DNA from 2 places in the Rhizobium sp. WSM4643 genome. Region 1 is predicted to be linked to the other one. Evidence: predicted binding sites of a transcription regulator. Region 1 holds the regulator's gene; the other holds the start of a gene.
The links. Region 1 encodes HrcA, which represses chaperone genes, less so after heat shock. Its sites were predicted from a motif close to GTTAGCACTCNCNNNNNGNGAGTGCTAAC; they were not measured.
Positions count from the first base shown of each region.

Region 1 (7,397 bases):
TCTGCTTCGCCTCCGACATCGACACCTATGTGAACTGGACACTGATCAAATGCCGCGACCATGGCGGTTTCGAATGGATGGCCGACAATGCAGCCGATTGGCTGACCCCCTATGAGGGCTGGCCGAGCACACGCTACGAGGCCAAGGCGCGGCGCGAGGGCCGGTCTTCGGCCTATCTGACATTCAGGAAGATCTGAGGCTGCCCGCAAGTCGGCGAACGCGCCGTGATGTTCTTCGCGTGAGCAATCGCCTGGGACGCCGGTCTGATGCCGACAGCGACAAAAAAACCGAACTGGAGGAGCTGCGCCGTGCCTTGCGACGCGGAGAGACCCGCCGTTGGACCGGTTGCCATTAGCGCTCGCGCGACTATTTTCTGTGCTGGTCACCCTCCTCTCAAATAGAAGAGAGACAATGACCGGGAGCAAGTCATGTGCCGAAATATAAAACCCCTGTTCAATTTCGATCCGCCGGCGACTGACGAGGAGATCCACGATGCGGCGCTCCAGTTTGTACGGAAGGTGAGCGGAACGACCAAACCGTCGAAGCGCAATGAGGTCGCATTCGAGCGCGCGGTCAGTTCGATCGCGGCATGCGCCCGCGAGCTGCTCGATTCGATGGAAACGTCCCAACCTCCTCGTGATCGCGAGGAGGTAGCGGCAAAGGCGCGCGCGAGAACGGCGGTGCGGTTCGGGTGAGAGAGCCTGGCACGGATAGGAGATCTCAATCACGCCTCAACTGGTCTACTGACGGGTCTCGGCCCGGAGCGGACAACCCTTGGGCTTGTCAGGATTCAAATCAGGAAAATCTGCTCAGCGGCACAAGAATGCCAAGCGTAGCTTGCCCATAATTTCTTGGCCAGAGTGCTTAGTTCCCGATGAGAGGTCGGCATCTTCAATGAGTTCGATTCATTCAGTTGCTACCGGATCCTGGAATTTTCAACGTCATCGCAGGTACGGCGCCGGAAGACGGCTACGCGCATATGTCGCGACATCCGTCCCGATCGCAGCGAAATCGAATAGAGCGACCGTGCACCGCAAGCAGTGAAACGGAGCAGACGGTCTTGACGGTCAGTGCAGGCTGACCGTCTTCAATTCGTCCTCGGCAGCCTTGAAGAAGGTGCTGGAGCGATTATCCGTCAGCAGGATGGGCGTGCCGTCGGCGCCGAAGAGCGCCCAGAGATCGACGGTCGGATCGATATCCGGCGCCTCGGGAAAGCACTTGGCGACCTCATCGGTCCGCATTTTTCTGATATAGGCGACCTCGCCGTTGCCGATGTGGGCAAGCTCGGATTTGGTCAAGTGAGACGTGGCTTCTTTCATCAACATTCCTGTTCCTCCGGGAGAAGGGACCAACGGTTCGACAAACCGTTGTGCTACTGTGAGACCGAAATGTTAATTTTCTTGACCATGCGCGCAGGTTCCGGGCGAATTAGATCGACGGAGAGCAGCCCGTTCTTCAGGGCCGCACCCAGCACCTGCATGCCGTCGGCAAGAACGAAGGTACGCTGGAACTGGCGGGCGGCGATACCGCGATAGAGATAGTCCCGCTCGCCCTGTTCGACCTGGCGGCCGCGGATCAGAAGCTGGTTCTCCTCAATGGAGACATCAAGTTCCTCCTCGCTGAAGCCAGCCACGGCAAGGGTGATGCGCAGACGCTCCGGCGCGCCGCTGTCGGCGCCGATGCGTTCGATATTATAAGGCGGATATCCGTCGCTCGTCTTGGAAATGCGCTCCAGCGTCTTTTCCATGGCATCGAAGCCCAGAAGCAGCGGGCTGGCGAAAGGGGTAATGCGGCTCATCTCTTTTCAAGTCCTTGGCGCAAGCGACCATCCCGGACCTTCAGTGCAGCATCCGGATGCCGCTAATATGGGGACAAGAGCCCGGCGCTGCAAGGCATGGGGTGCTGCGTGTCGGCGCCACCTTCTCAATTTTAAGCTGACGTCAGGCTCTTTCCTTGACAAACCGGCTGCTGCCTCGCATCAAAACATGCCCGCGCGGATTGTGCTGATTTGTGACGGGACGTGAAGAAATCGGTGCATGCCCGGTAACACGCAGTGCGAGGATGGAACCATCGGAATGGCAAGCGCAAGAAAGATCATCATCGACACGGATCCTGGCCAGGACGACGCGGCCGCCATCATGCTGGCCTTCGGCAGTCCCGATGAGTTGGAGGTGCTGGGGATCACGACGGTCGCCGGCAACGTGCCGCTTCCGCTCACCAGCCGCAATGCGCGCATCGTCTGCGAACTCTGCGGCCGGACGGAGACCAAGGTTTTCGTCGGCGCCGACGCACCGATCGCCCGCAAGCTGGTGACGGCCGAACATGTGCACGGCAAGACCGGCCTCGACGGTCCGGAACTCAGCGAGCCGACGATGGCGCTGCAGCCTGGCCACGCCGTCGACTTCATCATCGAGACGTTCCGCCGCGAGCCGGAAGGCATGGTGACGCTGTGCACGCTCGGGCCGCTCACCAATATCGGCATGGCCTTTCAGAAGGCGCCCGACATCGTCCCCCGCATCCGCGAACTGGTGATGATGGGCGGGGGCTTCTTCGAGGGCGGCAACATCACGCCGGCGGCCGAATTCAACATCTATGTCGATCCGGAGGCGGCCGACATCGTCTTCCGCTCAGGCGTTCCGATCGTGATGATGCCGCTTGATGTGACGCATCAATTGCTGACCCGCAAGGACCGGGTGAAACGCATGGCCGAGATCGGCACGGCGCCGGCAAAGGCCATGGTCGAGATGCTGGAATTCTTCGAACGCTTCGACATCGAGAAATACGGTTCCGACGGCGGGCCGCTGCACGACCCGACCGTTGTCGCCTATCTGCTGAAGCCGGAACTTTTCCAGGGCCGCGACTGCAATGTCGAGATCGAGGTCCAGTCCGAACTCACCGTCGGCATGACGGTCGTCGACTGGTGGCATGTGACCGAGCGCAAGCGCAACGCCAAGGTCATGCGCCATGTCGATGCGGATGGCTTTTTCGATCTGCTGATCGAACGCTTCGCCCGCATCTAACGCTTCGGCTTTCCCTTCTGCACGAGCAGAAGGAAGGGATATCAGGCGTCTTTCTCGTCGAAGACGGAGTTGGTTTCGGCTTCGGTCGGCTTCGGGCCGCCCTTGGCGACGCCGACCATGGCCGGGCGCAGCACGCGCTCGCCGATGGAGAAGCCCGCCTGCACGACCTGCACGACCGTATTGTTCGGCACGTCGGGGTTCGGCACCTCGAACATTGCCTGATGGAAATTCGGATCGAACTTCTGGCCAACCGGCTCAAGCTTGCGAACGCCGTGGCGCTCGAGAGCCGACAGCATGGCGCGCTCGGTCATCTCGACACCCTCGATCAGCGTGCTCAGGCCGGCATCGGCGGCAGCCTTGGTCTCCGGAGGGATGGCATCGAGCGCGCGGCGCAGATTGTCCGAGACGGCGAGCATGTCACGAGCAAAGCCGGCGACGGAATAGGACTTGGCATCCTTTACCTCGCGCTCGGTGCGCCGGCGCAGATTGTCCATCTCGGCAGCAAGGCGCAAATAGCGGTCGCGCAGTTCGCCGTTTTCGGCTTTCAGAAGCTCGATCGGGTCCGGCTGGGCGGGCTCTTGCTGCGCAGTTTCGTTCTCGACGTAGGCGGCAGCGTCGGCTGCGGCATCGGCCGCAGTTGCGTCAGGTCCGTTTTTCGTCGTGTCATCGGTCATGACGGTCTCCGGTTGGTGTCTTCAGATGCGCCCGATATCGAGGTTTGACCGAAAAAAATCAAGTCTGCGTGACAAAGAAGCGAAAATTCCGCGTGACTGATTGCCGCGCATCAAAGCTGATTGCGCGAAAGGCGGGAGACGAGCTGGGCTGTATAGTCCACCATCGGCACGATGCGGGAATAATTGAGCCGCGTCGGGCCGATGACCCCGACGGCACCGACGATGCGATCGTCGTCGTCACGATAGGGTGCGACGATGAGCGATGAGCCGGACAGCGAGAAGAGCTTGTTTTCCGAACCGATGAAGATGCGCACACCCGGACCGCTTTCGGCGAGATTGAGGATCTCGATCAGGCTGTCCTTCTTCTCGAGATCATCAAACAGCAGCCGCAGCCGGTCGAGATCGTCGGCGCCGGCGAGGCCTTCGAGCAGGTTGGCGCGGCCGCGGATGATCAGCTGCGTCGGCTTCCCCTCATCCGGGCTCCCAGCCCAGACAGCAATGCCGCGCTCGACCAGATCGCGCGACAGGGCATCGAGCTCGTGACGGACGTCGTCCTTCAGGCGGCTCAATTGTTTGCGGAGCTCCGGCAGGGTCTGGCCGGACATATGGGCATTGAGAAAATTCGCCGCCTCCGTCAGCTGCGAGGACGTGACGCCCGCCGGCAGCTCGATAATGCGGTTTTCCACCTGATCATGATCGCCGACGAGCACGGCCAGCGCCTTTGTCGGTTCGAGCCGGATGAACTCGACATGTTTCAGCACCGGATCGCTTTTCGAGGTGATGACGAGGCCCGCGCCGCGCGAAATGCCCGATAACATGCGGCTTGCCTCGTTCATCATCGATTCAACGGGATTGCCGCCGCTTTCGGCCCGCAGCTGACGGTCGATGTTGGCGCGCTCCTCGGCGGAGAGGTCGCCGACCTGCATGAAGGCATCGACGAAGAAGCGCAGGCCGATCTGGGTCGGCAGCCGGCCGGCGCTGACATGCGGCGAATAGATCAGGCCGAGCTCTTCGAGATCGCTCATGACGTTGCGCACCGAGGCCGGCGACAGCGACATCGGCAGGATACGGGACAGGTTGCGCGAACCGAGCGGCTCGCCGCTTTCCAGGTAACCTTCGACGATGCGACGAAAAATTTCCCTGGAGCGCTCGTCCAGCGCAGCTACGGCATCCGAAACCGACGTCGACCTGATGCCCATGAAGCTTTCAAACCCATGCTGATGATACTTCCCGAAAAGTAAGTCAAACTCACACCCGTGGCAAAAGGGAATTTGCAAATGAGCGCCGCCAATCGTAGAAGCGGTCAAATAAACCCCAGGAGATAAGAATGCGGCCTTCAGGCAGAAAAATCGACCAGATGCGCAAGGTCTCGTTCGAGCGCAATTTTTCCAAGCATGCGGAAGGCTCCTGCCTGGTGAAATTCGGCGATACGCATGTACTCTGCACGGCGAGCCTCGAAGAAAAGACGCCGCCATGGCTGCGCAATTCCGGCAAGGGCTGGGTCACGGCCGAATACGGCATGCTGCCGCGGGCGACCGGCGAACGCATGAAGCGCGAAGCCGCCGCCGGCAAGCAGGGCGGCCGCACCCAGGAAATCCAGCGGCTGATCGGCCGGTCGCTGCGCGCCGTCGTCGACCTGCAGGCGCTCGGCGAACGGCAGATCACGCTCGATTGCGACGTCATCCAGGCCGATGGCGGCACGCGGACCGCCTCGATCACCGGCGGCTGGATCGCGCTTTACGACTGCCTGAAATGGATGGAAAGCCGCAACATGATCAAGGTCGACCGGGTCCTGAAGGATCATGTCGCCGCCATTTCCTGCGGTATCTTTGCCAGCCAGCCGGTGATCGATCTCGATTACCTCGAGGATTCCTCGGCCGAGACCGATGCGAACTTCGTCATGACGGGCACCGGTGGGATCGTCGAGATCCAGGGCACCGCCGAAGGCACGCCGTTCAGTGAGGGCGAATTCACCTCGCTGATGCAGCTGGCCAGAAACGGCATCGGCGAACTCGTGGCGCTGCAGAAGCAAGCCGTCGAAGGATGAACCCCATGCTGGAAGGCATGTTGGAAACGGCGCTCTATGCGCGGGATCTCGATAAGGCCGAGACGTTTTACGAAGACGTTCTCGGGCTTGAAAAGATCGCGCGGGCCGCCAACCGGCATGTCTTCTTCCGCTGTGGGCCCGGCGTTCTGTTGATCTTCAATCCCGAGGAAACGGTGAAGCCGCCGGCACCCGAAGCACTGCAGGTGCCGCCGCACGGCACGAACGGCCAAGGCCACGCCTGTTTCCGGGTGTCCGGCCGCAATATCGATGCCATGGCCGAACGGCTGTCGGCGGCGGGCGTTGCGATCGAATCCGAGGTGCGCTGGCCGAACGGCGGCCGCTCGATCTATTTCCGCGATCCGGCCGGCAACAGCCTGGAATGCGCGGAGGCTAAAATCTGGGGCATCGAACAGGATATCTGAATGCGCAAGCTTGAAACGAAGACCATCGTCGTCGCCAGCCACAATGCCGGCAAGATCCGCGAGATCCAGGAATTGATCGGGCCGCTCGGCTTCACCGCCAGATCCGCAGCCGAGCTGAACTTCGTCGAACCGGATGAGACGGGCACGAGCTTCGAAGAGAATGCGACGATCAAGGCGGTCGCCTCGGCCAATGCATCAGGCATGCCGGCGCTTTCGGACGATTCCGGGCTGGTGGTGGACGCGCTTGGCGGCGATCCTGGTGTCTACACCGCCAATTGGGCGGAGACATCTCACGGCACGCGCGATTTCGACATGGCGATGGCGAAGGTGGAAAAGGCGCTGCAGGATGCGGGCGCGACAAAGCCGGAACAGCGCAGGGCGCGTTTCATCAGCGTGCTCTGCCTTGCCTGGCCGGATGGGCATACGGAGCTGTTCCGCGGTGAGGTGGAAGGCAGCGTCGTCTGGCCGCCGCGCGGCACGCAGGGTTTCGGCTACGATCCGGTCTTCCAGCCTGCGGGCTACGACATCACCTTCGGGGAAATGAGCGGCGAGGAAAAACACGGCTGGAACGTCGGCAAGCCGCAAGCGCTGTCGCACCGGGCCCGTGCCTTCAAACTCTTTGTCGAAACCTGCCTGGAGGCATAGAGTCGGTCTGTGGGCAATTTCGATACGCCAAGCACCTCGCGCGATGCGGCCCTGCTGCCTGATACCGGCGAGCCGGGCTTCGGCGTCTATGTGCATTGGCCCTTCTGCGCGGCGAAGTGCCCCTATTGCGACTTCAACAGCCATGTGCGCCACCAGCCGGTGGACCAGGAGCGTTTTACATCTGCCTTCCTGAAGGAGATGGCGGCGGTCCGGTCGCTCAGTGGGCCGAAGACGGTGACAAGCATCTTCCTGGGGGGCGGCACGCCGTCGCTGATGAAGCCGGAAACGGTTTCCGCCATTCTCGATGGCATTGCGCGGCACTGGCATGTGCCAGATGGCATCGAGGTCACCATGGAGGCCAACCCTTCAAGCGTCGAGGCCGAACGTTTCCGCGGCTACCGAGCAGCCGGCGTCAACCGCGTCTCGCTTGGGGTGCAGGCGCTGAACGACCGGGATCTGAAATTCCTCGGCCGGCTGCATGATGTCGCCGACGCGCTGAAGGCGATAAGGCTGGCGCGCGACATCTTTCCGCGCATGTCCTTCGACCTGATCTATGCCCGGCCCGACCAGACAGTCGAGGACTGGGAAA
Region 1 is NZ_CP104040.1:3,460-10,856, reverse strand. It holds gene trmB (tRNA (guanine(46)-N(7))-methyltransferase TrmB) at 1-197, shown strand, start outside; gene N1937_RS00060 (DUF2277 domain-containing protein) at 429-695, shown strand; gene N1937_RS00055 (DUF1150 family protein) at 1,068-1,325, opposite strand; gene N1937_RS00050 (Hsp20 family protein) at 1,373-1,798, opposite strand; gene N1937_RS00045 (nucleoside hydrolase) at 2,076-3,020, shown strand; gene grpE (nucleotide exchange factor GrpE) at 3,062-3,694, opposite strand; gene hrcA (heat-inducible transcriptional repressor HrcA) at 3,805-4,893, opposite strand; gene rph (ribonuclease PH) at 5,022-5,741, shown strand; gene N1937_RS00025 (VOC family protein) at 5,738-6,163, shown strand; gene rdgB (RdgB/HAM1 family non-canonical purine NTP pyrophosphatase) at 6,164-6,808, shown strand; gene hemW (radical SAM family heme chaperone HemW) at 6,818-7,397, shown strand, end outside.

Region 2 (7,397 bases), 1.1 Mb from region 1:
CAACGGCACAACGCCACCGCGAGATGCGCAAAGTCGCGACAGACGCCGACACGTTCGTGAAACGCCTCGAAGGCTGTCCGAGTCGACCGCGCCTGCATGTAGTCGAATTGGATATGGCCGTGAACGAAGTCGCAGATCGCCTGAACGCGGCCCCAGCCCGGAGAGACGGTGCCGAACATATCCCACGCGATTTGACTGAGACGATCCGTCTCGCAATAGCGGCTGCCCATCAGGTAGACGAGGCAATCATCCGGTAATTCTGAAACTGGGAGTTCCCTGGCGCCTGGCAGCAACCTGTCCGGTTTGCCGTCGTCTTCGATCGTCGCATCGCCCCATATGGTCAGGTCGCCCGCCGGGGCAACCAGCCGGAGACAGCGGTTGCCGAAGAGATCACGGTAAGTCGAAGTGCGAACATCCGGCGTGGTGAAGACCGTTTCCGGAATTCTGATGTCGGCCGCACGATCATCATGAACCGACAACAGGCATACCAATGCGGTCGGCTGCGGGCAGGTCAGCGTCATTTCATAGCCGTAACGGATCAACATGGAGCGTTCTCTCGCGTCCGGATCCGCCTAGCGGAAATCCGCCGCAGTTAGAGTATAGAAGGCGCGGCGGCGGTAGGAGTAGGCTTTGTGTGCCACGTCCTGAATGGAGTTGCGCAGGGCGTCGAATAACGAAAGCCAGTTCATTTCCGAAGGCTCGGTTCTTTGCAATGCGGTGTCGGATTTCGCCAGAGCGCCAACCTCGATGAAGAACAACACCTGGAACATGCCGTCATGGCCGACGAAGCGCACAGCATTTCGCGCCGCATCGAAGCTACGGCTTTGGTTCAGGAAGGCTAGCGCCACGGTTGAGCCGGCGGGCTCTCACGAGCACTCCGAGCGGCGTCCGACAGCCTGAGCCATTCCTTCCGGTATCCTATGTTGAGAAGATTGAAGGACATCACGTCTTTTCCGGCGTCCGAACGGCTCTTGCCGGTCATGGCATGGTCGGCGTGCACTGGAACGCCTGCGGAGACACGATAGACGGTCCACGAACGGGCGGATTCGATCCGGCGGTCGTGTTCGATCTCCATGGAGTAGCGACCGGACGCGCCACATTTGATTTCCCATGTGCCGACGGCAAAGGCATTCCGTCTTCGTTCGGCTTCGTCTTCATGGCTGTTCACGATGTCAACCTTTCGTCATTCGGGCCGTGGCCAAGGCCAAACGTCCTCTCGATCAGTGTTGCGCCGCTGCCGGCGGGCGAAAGGTTTACCAGTTCCAGACTGTCTTCCGTCGCGACCCGCTCATGACGTTCATCGTCACTGCGGATGCGGTATTGCAGCACATTTCCTCTCAGAGGCAGTGTGGCGGTAATGCGATATGTCTCGGGGAGCTTGGAGGGAACGACCAGGAACCCGTCCTTCACCCGGACGGTTTGCCCCACCTTGAAGATATGTGTTGCCGCCTCGCGTCGGATCGAGCGTCCATTGCGTTGCGGGATGCGCGTAGCGGTCATGATGGTTTGTGGTCCTTTTCGAGCGCGGTTTCGAGATCTGACAGGTGGACAGGCATCATCTGCTGCATCGAACTCTGCGCGGCGATCGCCGGCAGCTGGATGAAGGCGCCGACCCGTCGCCAGGCAAGCCTGGAAACGCTGTCGATCGATTCCTCGTCATAGTCGACGCGGTATTCTCCGGCTGGCTGCGCCCCGTCGAAACCGGGCAGGCGGAATGGAGATGAAAAACGGACGACGGTTTCTGTGGTGCGACTTGTCACGGCTGAGGCCTCCGCAGGAATACACTGATGCGTTCCTGTATCGTTGAGATCCGAGCCGGACGAACTCGAGGCTGCCGGTACATCCGCGGTCAGCGCCAAGCTCATTCCGGATCGGAACAGGCGAAATGAACGCCGGAACGACGTCATACATTCGCTATCGAGAATTCACTGGTGATGGCGGGTCGTAGGTCTCTGACACCGCGAAGCCAAGTCGGCCAAATCGACGAGGCCCATCATTGCGCCTTGATTGAGTTTAAATCAAGATAATTCGGATTTATCTATAAAAAACGCCAAATTAACGCGACGACATGCTAAATAAAGTTGAGCGCTGCGGCGAAAAAAATTCTATTCATTTCCAGATTAATACAAAATATCCGCTCAAATTGATTTCCTGAATTTTTCAAGAAATTCCCTGGGTGAACAATATTTCTTGGCACTCCTATCAATCGAGTGCCACGGATGCTATTTATGTACTGCAGCCGCCATACGCGCCGGCAGCAGAAAGACCTCTATGAAATTCCGCTCACTTCACGACCGCGTCGTCATTCGACGTGCGGAAGGCGATGTCAAATCCAAGGGTGGGATCATCATTCCAGACACCGCCAGGGAGAAGCCGCAGCAAGGTGAAGTGGTCGCAGTCGGCCCGGGCTTGCGCGACAAAGGCGGCACTCTGGTCCCGCGCGATGTCGAGGTCGGCGACATCATGGGCATCGTCGAAAAGACCGAAACGGCTGCCGACAAAGCCGCCTGAGGGTCGAATTTCCGACCCGCATCTCAAGACCGAACTGGGAAGAAATATCATGTCTGCCAAGGAAATCAGATTCTCCACCGACGCGCGCGACCGCCTGCTGCGCGGCGTCGAATTGCTCAACAACGCCGTCAAGGTGACGCTTGGCCCGAAGGGTCGCAACGTCGTCATTGACAAGGCCTATGGCGCACCGCGCATTACCAAGGACGGCGTTAGCGTCGCCAAGGAGATCGAACTCGAAGACAAGTTCGAGAACATGGGCGCGCAAATGGTGCGCGAGGTGGCTTCGAAGACCAATGATCTTGCCGGCGACGGCACGACGACGGCAACGGTGCTCGCCGCCTCCATCTTCCGCGAAGGCGCAAAGCTTGTCGCTGCCGGCATGAACCCTATGGATCTCAGGCGCGGCATCGATCTCGGCGTTACCGCCGTCGTCAAGGAAATCCAGGCGAGGGCGATGAAGGTCAAATCGTCAGGCGAGATCGCGCAGGTCGGCACCATTGCCGCCAATGGCGACGCCACCATCGGCGAGATGATCGCCAGGGCGATGGACAAGGTCGGCAATGAGGGCGTCATAACAGTCGAAGAGGCGCGAACCGCCGAAACCGAACTCGATGTCGTCGAGGGCATGCAGTTCGATCGCGGCTATCTCTCGCCCTATTTCGTCACCAATGCCGAGAAGATGCGCGTGGAACTGGAGGAGCCCTATATCCTCGTTCACGAGAAGAAACTCGGCAGCCTGCAGGCGATGCTGCCGATCCTGGAAGCCGTCGTACAGACCGGCAAACCGCTGCTCCTCATCTCGGAAGACGTCGAAGGCGAGGCGCTGGCGACGCTTGTCGTCAACAAGCTGCGTGGCGGCCTGAAGGTCGCAGCCGTCAAGGCGCCGGGCTTTGGTGATCGCCGCAAGGCCATGCTGGAAGACATTGCCGTGCTAACCGCCGGCCAGATGATTTCCGAGGATCTCGGCATCAAGCTCGAGAACGTCACGCTCGATATGCTCGGCCACGCCAAGCGTGTGCTGATCGACAAGGAGACCACCACGATCATCGACGGCTCCGGCGAGAAAGCGGCCATCCAGGCGCGCATCCAGCAGATCAAGGCGCAGATCGAAGACACCACCTCCGACTACGACAAGGAAAAGCTGCAGGAACGCCTGGCGAAACTCGCAGGCGGCGTCGCGGTCATCCGCGTCGGCGGCGCGACCGAGACGGAGGTCAAGGAAAAGAAGGACCGCATCGACGATGCGCTGAACGCCACCCGTGCGGCGGTCGAAGAGGGCATCGTCCCGGCGGCGGCGTGGCACTGTTGCGCGCGAAGTCGGCGCTCACGGGACTGACCGGGGAGAACGCCGACGTGACGGCGGGCATCTCGATCGTGCTCAGGGCGCTCGAAGCCCCGATCCGGCAGATCGTCGACAATGCCGGGTTCGAGGGCTCGATCGTCGTCGGAAAACTCGCCGGCAGCAATGATCACAATCAGGGCTTCGATGCACAGACGGAGACCTATGTCGATATGATCGAGGCCGGCATCGTCGATCCTGCCAAGGTCGTGCGCACCGCTCTGCAGGACGCCGGTTCGATCGCGGCGCTGCTGATCACCGTCGAGGTAATGATCGCCAACATTCCCGCAAGAGACACTGCGTCTGCTGCCGGAAATGGCGGCATGGGCGGCATGGGATACTGAGGCCAGCCTGAACCGTTCCGGGGCGGCCGATTGGGCGATCATGCCTGGGCAGACTTCAGCCGATAGCCGAAGTGTTCAAGGCTGCGCCACTGCACTTGCCGTCTGACACCGTTTTTCCAGGGCGCTCCGCTGTGTGGAGCGCTCCCACTGTCGAAGCAAGAAATGACCCATGATCCGTTTCGTGAAAAAGAGCGACCCGCAGCCAGCCGCACACGACGCCGGCGAAAGCGTTAAGAAAATCCGCGAGGCAGCCGCCGAGGGGCCTAAGAAAGGCGCCAACGACAGCACCCGTCGCCGCGCGCCGCAGGCGGCGGAAGATGACGACGCGCTTATCTGAACACAGCGCCGCACAGCAGTTCACGACCTAGCGATAGTCCAGCCAGATCCCGCCGGCGTCGGCGGACCGTACGCAGTTTTCCACCCAGCGCACCCCTTCCAGTCCGGCATCGACATCGGGAAAGACCAGGTCTTCGATCCCCGCAGGGGCGAGGCCGCGCTCATTGTTGATGGCAAAGCCGAAGCGGCGATAGAGGTTCGCCCAGGCTTCGAAGAGACCTTCCGGGTGGCCGCCGCCGATCCGGTCGTCGATCCTGGCCTCGGGATAGAGATAGTCCATGCCGCGCTCGAGGATGCGGGCCGGTTCGCCCTGGATCTCGTAGGAGAGCTGGTTCGGCCGCTCGTCCCACCATTCGATGCTGGCCTTCGAGCCGACGATGCGGATCTTCTGGCCATGCATGGAGCCGGCATTGACGGCGCTCGACCAGATGGTGGCGATCGCGCCATTGTCATATTCCATCAGGGTCACCGCATTGTCTTCGAGCGGCGCGCGGCTTTTGACGAAGCTCTGGCGGGTGCAGAGCAGCCGCCTGATCCTCAGATGCGGCAGGATGACCTTGGCGATATAAAGCGGGTGGGTCCCGACATCGCCGAGGACATAACTGGGACCTGCGAATTTCGGATCGACGCGCCAGCGCGTCGCGGGATTCTGCTCCTCCACCGCAGCACTATGGAAGCCATGGGCGAATTGCAGGTTGACGATGCGGATCTCACCAAGATCGCCATTCCTGATCATCGCGCGCGCCTGCTCGATCATTTGGTGGCCGGCATAGCCATAGGTCACGCCGACGATACGGCTGCGCGCCTCCGATAGCGCCTTCAGTTCCTCAGCTTCGGCGATCGTAAAGCAGAGTGGCTTTTCGCAGATCACATGCAGATCATGGTCGAGTGCTGCTTTGCAGATCGTGAAATGGGTATTGTTGGGTGTTGCGATCGACACGGCCTCGATGCCGTCGGCCCGCCCGGCCTCGGCCGCAAACATCGTCGCATAGTCCCGGTAGCTTCTGGCTTCGTCGAGCCCGAGATCGATGCCAAAGGCGCGGCCGCGTTCCGGATCGATATCGAAGGCGCCCGCCGCAAGGCCAAAGACGTCGTCGCGATGCGCTGCCGAGCGATGAATATAGCCAATCTGGCTGCCTCTGCCGCCGCCGACCATACCCCAGCGGATCGGCTTTCTCCTGTTGTTCGCCATAATGTTGTCCTTAGAACCCAACTGACCTGAGATAGTCGCGGCTTTGCTTCACATCTTCGAGGCTGCCGGCGACATTGAGCGGATCGCGCTCCTGCTCGACGGTGATGAAGCCGTGATAGCCGATCTCCTCGAGCACTCGTTTGACGGCAGGATAATCGATGACGCCGCGGCCGATCGGACACATCACACCCTGTCCGCAGGCATCGAAGAATCGGATCTTCTCGCCGAGCACACGGTCGAAGACGGTCTGGTCGATGTCCTTGAAGTGGACGTAGTCGAGCCTGCCGGCATATCGGCGAAGCATGTCCACGGGATCCATGCCGGCATAATAGCTATGGCCGGTGTCGAGGCAGAAGCCGGCGATCTCCTGCGGAATGTCAGCGGCCACCCGCTCGATCTCATCGGCGAATTCGATATAGCCGCCCGCATGCGGGTGGATGACGGCGCGCACGCCATATTTGCGCTCGGCGAGTTCGGCGATCGCCGTAATATTGGCGACCATCCCGGCCCAGGCCTTGTCGTCGAGACGCGGCGCACGATCGGAATGGCCGGCGGCATAGTCCCGCTCGTCGTGCCCCCAGTCCATGACCGTGAGATAGGGCGTCCTGAACCGCTGGCCCGCCACCTGTTCCGGCTGCGGCAGCCTCGTGATGACGGCGCAGATTTCGTCCGTCTGTCGCAGCAATGCCTCCCGATTTTGAGAAGAGACGAGATCGTCGAAGATCGTGCCGGCGACGATGAAGAGATTGCGCTCGGAGAGCGCCTTGGCGACGAGCGCATCATCGAGCGGCACGTAACCATAAGGCCCGAGTTCGAGGCCGCCATAGCCGGCCGCTACCGCCTCGTCGAAGACGCGTTCCCAGGCGGGAAGGTTTGGATTGTTGACGTCATCAACGCCCCAGCAGCAGGGGGCGGTCGTAATCGTGATGGTCACGGTTTTATTCCTGATAGTGGGGTGCCGGGGCGGATGTTGACGATCAGCCAAGTTTCCCGGGCCAGTATTTGTCGACATATTTCTGGATTTCAGAGCGCATGAAGCGGCCGGAATCGTCGGCGCGCTCCTCCCAGCCGAAGACGCAGGCGGTGATGATGCCGTCGAACCCGACAGCGGCGAGCGACGAGAAAAAGACATCCCAATCGATCTCGCCCTGGTACATATCCATGTGCTGATGGATGGTGACCTTGGCGCCCGGCGGATTGATGATATAGCGCAGCCCGGACGACGCCTTGTGATTATAGGTATCGGCCACATGCACATGGGCGATCAGCGGGCCGGCATCGCGGATCATCCGCGCCATGTCGTCACCGAAATAGAAGGTATGCGGCGCGCAGTAGAGGAATTTGACGTTGTTCGAGCCGATGGTCTTCAGCATGTCGATCGCCGGATGCAGCGTCTCGCACCAGTCTTCCGGATGCGGTTCCATATTGAGGGTGACGCCCTCGCGTTCGAACACCGGGACGAGCTCTTCGATCGAGCGCCACCAGGCGGCCTCGCTGTGCTCGTGGGTATGTATGCCGCCGCAGCAGCTGGCGCGGTGGCTGCGATCCGGCGACGGCCCGCGTCCAAATTCCGAATTCATCGTATCGCAGCCCATCTCGGCCGCGATCGCGATTGCTTCCTTCCAGTAGCGCACTGCCGCCTGCCGCTCGTCCTCATGCGGGCTCGCCCAGCGGT
Region 2 is NZ_CP104040.1:1,115,529-1,122,925, forward strand. It holds gene N1937_RS05765 (transglutaminase-like domain-containing protein) at 1-545, opposite strand, end outside; gene N1937_RS05770 (DUF1488 domain-containing protein) at 573-848, opposite strand; gene N1937_RS05775 (hypothetical protein) at 839-1,168, opposite strand; gene N1937_RS05780 (hypothetical protein) at 1,165-1,500, opposite strand; gene N1937_RS05785 (hypothetical protein) at 1,497-1,760, opposite strand; gene N1937_RS05790 (co-chaperone GroES) at 2,272-2,511, shown strand; partial or broken gene groL (chaperonin GroEL) at 2,561-4,194, shown strand; gene N1937_RS05800 (hypothetical protein) at 4,364-4,531, shown strand; gene N1937_RS05805 (Gfo/Idh/MocA family protein) at 4,559-5,722, opposite strand; gene N1937_RS05810 (sugar phosphate isomerase/epimerase) at 5,733-6,656, opposite strand; gene N1937_RS05815 (sugar phosphate isomerase/epimerase family protein) at 6,700-7,397, opposite strand, start outside.
Region 2: the regulator HrcA is predicted to act here: its motif matches at 2,190-2,218, upstream of N1937_RS05790 (co-chaperone GroES).